One region of the Janthinobacterium sp. P210006 genome, then DNA from elsewhere that is predicted to be linked to it. Evidence: predicted binding sites of a transcription regulator. Region 1 holds the regulator's gene; the other holds the start of a gene.
The links. The regulator FliA, encoded in region 1, starts transcription of late flagellar genes. The targets are predictions, from matches to a motif close to CTAAAGTTTNNNNNNNNNNNGCCGNTA.
Positions count from the first base shown of each region.

Region 2: a site for FliA is predicted at 1,984-2,010, ahead of VPH41_RS24500 (DUF5610 domain-containing protein). Genes of this name have one in related genera too.

Region 1 covers NZ_JAZARD010000001.1:1,002,914-1,007,123, forward strand. Annotated here, with positions in the region: gene flhF (flagellar biosynthesis protein FlhF) at 1-447, shown strand, start outside; gene VPH41_RS04410 (MinD/ParA family ATP-binding protein) at 440-1,303, shown strand; gene VPH41_RS04415 (RNA polymerase sigma factor FliA) at 1,349-2,080, shown strand; gene VPH41_RS04420 (flagellar motor protein) at 2,062-2,808, shown strand; gene motD (flagellar motor protein MotD) at 2,814-3,590, shown strand; gene VPH41_RS04430 (translation initiation factor Sui1) at 3,654-4,016, shown strand; gene VPH41_RS04435 (hypothetical protein) at 4,089-4,210, shown strand, end outside.
Region 2 covers NZ_JAZARD010000005.1:283,386-287,595, forward strand. Annotated here, with positions in the region: gene pyrF (orotidine-5'-phosphate decarboxylase) at 1-345, shown strand, start outside; gene sbcB (exodeoxyribonuclease I) at 490-1,938, opposite strand; gene VPH41_RS24500 (DUF5610 domain-containing protein) at 2,082-2,714, shown strand; gene VPH41_RS24505 (GGDEF domain-containing protein) at 2,830-3,795, opposite strand; gene VPH41_RS24510 (HPF/RaiA family ribosome-associated protein) at 4,058-4,210, opposite strand, start outside.

The sequences.
Region 1 (4,210 bases):
CACACGGTGCTGATCGATACGGTGGGCGTGAGCCAGCGCGACCAGATGGTGACGGAGCAGGTGGCCATGCTGTCGGGCGCCGGCGCCGATGTGAAACGCCTGCTGTGCCTGAACTCGACGGCTACCCAGGAAACCCTCAATGAAGTGGTGCGCGCCTACCAGGGCAGCGGCCTGGCCGGCTGCATCATGACCAAGCTCGATGAAGCGGCGTCGATCGGCAACGTGCTCGACGTGGTGATCCGCCAGAAGCTGAACCTGTTCTATGTGTCGAACGGCCAGCGCGTGCCGGAAGACCTGTACCTGGCCGACCGCGGCTACCTGATCGACCGTGCCTTCAAGCTCAAGCGCGATGCGGCGGCCACGCAGTTTTCCGATGCCGAACTGCCGCTGCTGATGGCGCAGGCAGCTGCCCGCAACAATGAAGCGCGCGGGGTGCACCTTGGCTAATTTCGATTTCGACCAGGCCGAAGGCTTGCGCCGCATGCTGGCCGGCCCGCAGCCGCGCGTCATGACGTTCCTCTCGGCCACGCCGCAGGACGACAAGGGCGCCATGCTGGTCAACCTGGGCGCGTCGCTGGCCTATGGCGGCAATGACGTGCTGCTGCTCGACGCCAGCGGCGGCAGCGATGGCGTGGCATCGCGCCTGGGACTGGCGCATGGCGCCAGCCTGCGCGACGTGGCGCGCCAGCAGTGCGGCCTGAACCAGGTAATCCACCAGGTGCCGCAAGGCTTCGGCGTGGCCAGCCTGGGCGCGCGCAACCACCTGATGGACAGCATGGACTATGCGGGCGCGGACGAACTGCGCCGCCTGGGCAAGACCTTCGAGGTGCTGGCGCGCCAGAGCGGCATCGTGCTGGTCGACGGCGTCATGGCCGACGAGGGCGACTGCTTCCCCGTGCCCCTGATGGCCTCGTCCGACATCGTCGTGCAGGTATCGACCAGCGCCACCTCGATCAAGGCGGCGTACTGCCTGATCAAGCGCCTGAGCCAGGAACTGGGACGGCGTCCGTTTGGCATTCTTGTCACGGGCGCTTCCGAATCCGAGGCAAAAGTGGTATACGATAATATGGCGCAGGCGGCGAGCCGCTACCTGGCCGTGAAACTGACTTCGATGGGGTCGGTGCCTGCCGATGAGTACCTGCACCGCGCGGCGCGGCTGGGCCGCAGCGTGGTCGATGCGTTTCCGCTGGCGGGAGCCTCGGTGGCGTTTCGCGGACTGGCCGAGCGGCTGGCCCGTTCGGCGGCGCCGGTGCTGGGCGGTACCTTGTGCCAGACGGGGAGCGCACACCATTTCAGCGCCTGAATGCAACCGTAGCACCAGATAAGACGAGAAAACAATAAGCAGCCTATGTACACGGTCAAAGGGAAATCGAACAAGGACCATTTGCTGACGGAACACATTCCGCTGGTGAAGCGTCTGGCGCACCATATGAAGGCGAAATTGCCGCCTTCGGTCGAGGTCGATGACCTGATCCAGGCCGGCATGATCGGCTTGCTGGATGCCATTACCCGCTATGAAGAGACGCATGGCGCGCAGTTCGAGACATATGCCGTGCTGCGCATCCGCGGCGCCATGCTCGACGAATTGCGCACCAGCGACTGGCTGCCGCGCAGCATGCGCCAGAACATGCGCAAGATCGAAGAGGCGATGAGCATCCTGCAGCAGCGCCTGGGCCATCCGCCGACGGAATCGGAAGTGGCCAAGCTGCTCAAGATGTCGCTGGCCGACTACCAGGAAATGCTGGGCGACGGCGGCGGTCACCAGCTCGTGTACTACGAAGATTTTCATGACCCGGACGGCAATGACAGCTTCCTCGACCGCCACTGCGTGGACGAGGACAGTGACCCCTTGCGTTCCCTGCTCGATACCGATTTCCGGCAATCCGTGATCGATGCCATCGATGCGCTGCCGCCACGCGAGAAAATACTCATGGGCCTGTACTACGAAGAAGAGCTGAACCTGAAGGAGATCGGCGCGGTGATGGGCGTGTCGGAATCGCGCGTCTCGCAGCTGCATACCCAGGCCGTCGCGCGCCTGCGCGCAACCTTGAGGGAGCAGGCGTGGACTGGTCCAGCGTAATCGGGCTGGCGCTGGCGCTGGCGGGCCTGCTGGTCGGCCAGGCACTGGAGGGCGGCAAGATGGCCTCCCTGCTGCAGCCGGCCGCCTTTGCCATCGTCATCGTCGGCACCTTCGGCGCCGTGCTGCTTCAAACGCGGCTGCGCACCTTCGTGCGGGGCCTGGAAATGCTGCGCTGGGTCTTCCTGCCGCCGGCCGACACGCGCGCCGCGCTGGCGCGCGACATCGGGCAATGGAGCCTGACGGCGCGCCGCGACGGCCCGCTGGCCCTCGAGCGCCTGATGGAAAACACGGCCGACCGCTTCAATGCCAAGGGCTTGCGCATGATCGTCGACGGCATCGCGCCCGACAAGCTGCGCCAGCTGCTCGACGTGGAAATCTCCGCCTATGAAATGGCCGAGCGCCAGGCCGCCAAGGTGTGGGAATCGGCGGCCGGCTATTCGCCCACCATCGGCATCCTGGGGGCCGTGCTGGGCCTGATCCACGTGATGGAAAACCTCACCGACCCCAGCAAGCTGGGCGGCGGCATCGCCGTGGCGTTCGTGTCGACCATCTACGGCGTCGGCCTGGCCAATCTGCTGTTCCTGCCGGTGGCGAACAAGCTCAAGGCCATCGTTTCGCGCCGCGTGCTGCAGTATGAAATCACGGCCGCCGTGCTGTACGACATCGCCACGGGCGACCATACGCGCATCATCGAAGAGCGCGTGTCCAGCCTGCTGCACGAGCACTGACCATGATGCGGCGCGCGCGCAGGAAGTATGACGAGGAACCGGACAATCAGGACCGCTGGCTGATTTCGTACGCCGACTTCATCACCCTGCTGTTCGCCTTCTTCGTCGTCATGTATGCGATTTCGCAAGTCAACGAAGGCAAGTACCGCGTCTTCCAGAACGCCATCGGCCAGGCCTTCAGCCTGGAAAAGGGCGCGCCGCCCATCGTCATGGAAGCGCCGCAAGCCATCCCGCTGCCCAATCCCGCCCTGAAACGCCGCACGGAAGCCATCCGCCGCGAGCGCGAACACATGACGCGCCTGGCGCAGGACCTGACGTCCACCCTGGCGCCGCTGGTCAAGGAAGGCAAGGTGCGGGTGACGCAGACGAGTCGTGGCGTCAGCGTGGAAATCAATGCCAGCGTGCTGTTCGACCCGGGCGCGGCGCGCCTGACGGCGGAATCGGACCAGGCCCTGCGCGCCGTGGCCGTGCTGCTCAAGGACGACACGCACGACGTGCAGGTGGAAGGGCATACGGACGTGCAGCCGATCAGCAATTCGAATTTTGCCTCGAACTGGGAACTGTCGGCCGCGCGCGCCAGCGCCGTCGTGCGCCTGTTCATCGCCAGCGGCGTCAAGGCTGCGCGCCTGACGGCCGTGGGCCACGCCGACAACATCCCCGTGGCGCCCAACACCACGCCGGAAGGGCGCGCGCGCAACCGCCGCGTGGCCGTGACGATCCTGTCGGGCATCCCCGAAACGGTGACGGAAGTGCCGACGGCGCCCGTGGCGCCGGCCAACTGAGCTCGTCAACTGCGGACTGCCGCTTGGTACAATCGCGTTTTCTTCCTTTTTATCTTTCCCCTCATGAAAAGCAGCTCCCTGGGCGGTCTCGTCTATTCCACCGAAACGGGCCGCATGTGCCCCGCGTGCCGCCAGCCGCTGGCGCAATGCGCGTGCAAGGCGCAAGCGAAGGCGGCGCCTGCGGGCGACGGCGTGGTGCGCGTGTCGCGCCAGACCAAGGGCCGTGGCGGCAAGAGCGTCACCGTGGTCAAGGGTTTGCCGCTGGACGCCATCGCGCTGGCCCTGCTGGGCAAGCAGCTGCGCACGCAGTGCGGCTCGGGCGGCACGGTCAAGGATGGCGTGATCGAAGTGCAGGGCGACCATGTCGACACCATCGTCGCTGCGCTGACCAGGCTGGGCCACCAGCCGAAAAAGGCGGGCGGCTAGCGGGGCCGCGTGCGTGCGGCACGGTGCCGCGCGCCTGTGGTAACGTGCGTTTCCTTTTATGCGCCACCTCACATGAATAACAAACTGACCGGCATCTCCATCGCCGCCGCCATCGCGGCAGCGCTGGCGTTCGTGTACTGGCCGGCGCCCGACGGCGGTGCGCCCCAGGTGGCGGCCGGTGGCCCAGCCGCACC
Region 2 (4,210 bases), on a different contig from region 1:
GACGGCGTGCCCCTGTACCAGCGCGTGGCGCGTTTGGTGGCCGACAAATGGAACAAGAATGGCCAGTGCGCGCTCGTCGTCGGCGCCACCTTCCCTGAAGAACTGGCGCAGGTGCGCGCCATCGTCGGCGACATGCCGCTGCTGGTGCCCGGCATCGGCGCCCAGGGCGGCGACATTGCCGCCACCGTCGGCGCGGGCCAGACGGCGAACGGCATGGGCATGATGATCAGCTCGTCGCGCGCCATCATCTACGCCACGCCGCAGGCGGGCGAAGATTTCGCCGACGCGGCGCGCCGCGTGGCCATTGAAACGCGCGATGCGATCAATGCGCACCGTTCGGTTTAAGAACGATATATAGTCAGCAACACAGCGCCTGACAAAACCGTAGCGAGCGGAAGGGAGAGGTGGCCGAGAAGCGCAACCGTACTGTAGTACGGTGAGCATCGCAGGCCACCTATACCGACGCGCAGCAGGTTTGGTCAGGTGCGACTAATCGCGCATGGGCGCGACCATCTCCGCATAGTCGTACAGCTCGCCCAGGATTTCTTCCCCCCGCTCATCCACGGATTCCGACAAGGTATCGATTTCTGTAAACAGCATTTCGATGGTGCGGGCGCCGCCGTCGCCGTCGAACAGGCGGGCAGCGCGGTGCTGTTCCCAGCGCAGGCTTTCCGCTTCGCTCAGGGTTTGCGGGAAATTGCGGGCGCGGTAGCGGAACAGCAGCTCCTGCAGGCGTTCGTCGGCAAACGAGGGCCGGGCCGTGGCCAGCTTGGCCGGCGTGTCGCGGCGCAAGGATTCGAGCAGGCGGCGGTCGTCGTTGCTGACGAAACCATTGTACAAATCTTCATCCACGTCCAGCGCGGCATTGGCGCCCGGGCGCTGGAACACTTCGGCCCAGATGGCGTCCATGTTCGGCGCCGTGGCGGCAAATTGCGCGTTGACCTTTGCCGCGTCCAGGTCGATGCCCCATTGCGCGGCCATGGCCGGCGACAGGGTCCTTAAATTACCCACCAGCATGGGCGACTTGTTCAGGTGCACGCTTTTCACGGGCAGGCGGGTCATGCCTTCGGGCATGGCGTCCTTGCGCGTGAACAGCCGCGTGCGGATGGTGTCGGCGTCCAGGGTAAACAGTTCGCGCGGATCGTAGGCGCAATCCCAGACGAGGATCTCATTTTTATTGCTCGGATGCGTGGCCAGCGGCCAGACGACGCCCAGGCAGCCCCGTTCGGCGGGGAACATGCCCGACACGTGCAGGAAGGGCTGGCGCTCGCCGGCGGCCAGGTGCATGCCCATTTCGCTGGCGACCCGGTCCTTCTTGTGCAGGGCCAGGCAGAATTCGAACAGCTTTGGCTGCTTTTCCTTGATCAGGCGGGCCAGGGCGATGGTGGCGCGCACGTCGGACAGCGCATCGTGCGCCGCTTCGTGGACCAGGCCATTGGCCTTGCTCAAGTGTTCCAGCCTGAAACTGGTCTGGCCATCGTCGCGCTTTGGCCATGCGATGCCCTCCGGGCGCAGCGCATGCGTCATGCGCACCACGTCGAGGATGTCCCAGCGGCCGCAATGGTTCTTCCATTCGCGCGCATACGGATCGATCAGGTTGCGCCAGAACAGGAAACGCGTGACTTCATCGTCGAAACGGATGGTGTTGTAGCCCACGCCGATGGTGCCCGGCTCCGAAAACGCCGCTTCGATGGTGGCGGCAAACTGGTGCTCGGGCACGCCCAGCTGCAGACACTGCTGCGGCGTGATGCCCGTGATCAGGCACGATTGCGGGTCGGGCAGGAAATCATTGGCGGGCTGGCAATACAGCATGATGGGATCGCCAATCTCGTTGAGGTCGGCATCCGTGCGGATGGCGGCGAACTGGGCCGGGCGGTCGCGGCGCGGCTGGGCGCCAAAGGTTTCGTAGTCGTGCCAAAGAAAGGTCTGGGTAGTCATTGATGGTCGTTACTTGCTTAATTGTTATCTTAATTGTCCGGGCCGCTTCAGTTTTCTGAAAACCTGCCGATACTACACGAGAGGATGGTCATCATCGCGTTTCCCGCATGGTGGCATACATTGCCCGTTCAAGGAGGTCTATCGTGTCAATTCCCATCGCCGCAGGCGGCAATTCCGCTCCTTCCGTGACTTCCGTCAGTACGGGTGTTGCCGGCAAGGACGATAAAGTCCAGCATAAGGACGGCGTCAACACTGAAATGAGCGTGAACGACCGCACCAAGCTGCAGTTGAACGCTTCCATCATGCAGGCGTCGCTGAATGTGTCGATCGGTTCGGAAAACGAACCGCTGGCGCTGCTGTACAAGACGGCCATCACCAACATCAATGAAGCGCTGAAGGGCCAGTACGGCGACGACGCGATCCAGAACGCGGCCTCGCAGGACAATAGCGCCGAAGCGACGGCGAGCCGCATTGTATCGCTGTCGACGGGGTTTTTTGACGCGTTCAAAAAGCAGAACCCCGGCCTGGACGACGACACGGCCTTGACCAAGTTCATGGACACCATCAGCGGCGGCATGGAAAAAGGCTTCAAGGAAGCGCGCGATATCCTGGGCGGCTTGAAAGTATTGCAAGGCGATATCGCCAGCAATATCGACAAGACGTATACGCTGGTGCAGAAGGGCTATGCGGACTTCGTCGCCGCGCACAGCAGCAAGAAGGATGATGTTGCGGCGCCAACTACGCCTGCCAAGCCGGCCGACAGCAAGGCTGCCTGAGCATCATCCTTACTTGAGGTGCGGGAAGCGCCTGAGAAAATGTCCAGGGCCAGGCGCATTGCCGAAGACGGTACGAATTACGGCGAGGCAATGCCACGACGCCATGGGCTTTTTATCAGGTGCTTACGCGGTTGCGGCCGTTCGCCTTGGCGCGGTACAGCGCCGCGTCGGCCGCCGCGATCAGGCCTTCGTCGTCCTGTTCGGCCGCCAGGCTGGCCACGCCGAAGGAACCCGTGATGTGCGGCAGCGGGCTGCGCATGTCGGCGAAGATGACGGCTTGCTGCATGCGCTCGCACAGGCGCTCGGCCACGCGCAGGGCCACGTTTTCGTTGGTATCGGGCAAGATCACCATCATTTCCTCGCCACCATAGCGCACGGCAAAATCCGTGGGCCGCAGGGCGGCGCCCAGCACTTGCGCGGCGATGCGCAGCGCCTGGTCGCCCGCCTGGTGGCCGTGCGTGTCGTTGAAACGCTTGAAATGGTCGAGGTCTATCATCACCAGCGACAGGGGCGAGTTGCTGCCGTGGGCCGTGACTATCATGTTCGGCAATAAATCGGTCAGCCAGGCGCGGTTATACAGGCCCGTCAGGCTGTCGACCATCGACAGCTGGCGGTAGAACTCGCCCAGTTTCTGGCGCCGGCGCAGCAGGGCATTGGCAGCGCGGATGCGGAAGGACAGCAGCCGCAGCAGGTTGCGCGCCAGACCGTTCGATTGTTCGATCAATTCCCACACGATGGCCGCGTCGATCACCAGCAAATCGGTTTCCTCGAGGGCGGAAATGGCGGCCAGGTTGCTCGCTTCGTCGAGCACCGATTGTTCGCCCACGCTTTCGCCGGGCAAGACCTTGCTGACGGTGCCGTCATCCATGCCCGTGTGGGTGTCGGCCGCCACGGCCAGCGAGCCGCGCAGCACGATGTACAGGCTGGTGCCCTGGGTGTCGGCAATGGCTTCGCCCGCTTCGAGGCGCATGACGGGGCAGGGCGCCAGCATGGCGGCCGTCTGGCTATCCGCCCCATCGCGAAATAGCTGTAAATCGCCGATGTTGCAGCCTGAAGCGCTGAAGTTGCCGATCTGTTCCACAATCACACTTTCAAAAAGCCGGCGCGCGCGAGCAGAGGGCCGGTATCTTCATGATAGCGTAAAGCGGCCTTGGCTGTAACGGCAAAAGCTTGCTTGATGTTACTTACTGTGAGAAATACGACAATTATTTCCTTGTCGTGTTGACAAGCTGGAATGCTTGCAGTTTGATCATTGTTATTGCTGCATGCGAAAGGCGGGGCCGGATGTGCAAAGGCAGCCTTGAACGGCTGCCTTGGTCTCTGGCAAATACTGCATGGGGGGATTACTCGGCGGTTTCTTCCGCTTCGGCCGTATCGATCACGGCATTCTTGCCGGTGGCGTGGCGCTTGCTGTCTTGCAGGCGGCCCAGGGCGCTATCGATGGCGCGTTTCAGTTTGTCGGTGGCGCCGGCAACGGATTGGTGCACGGTGGCGTT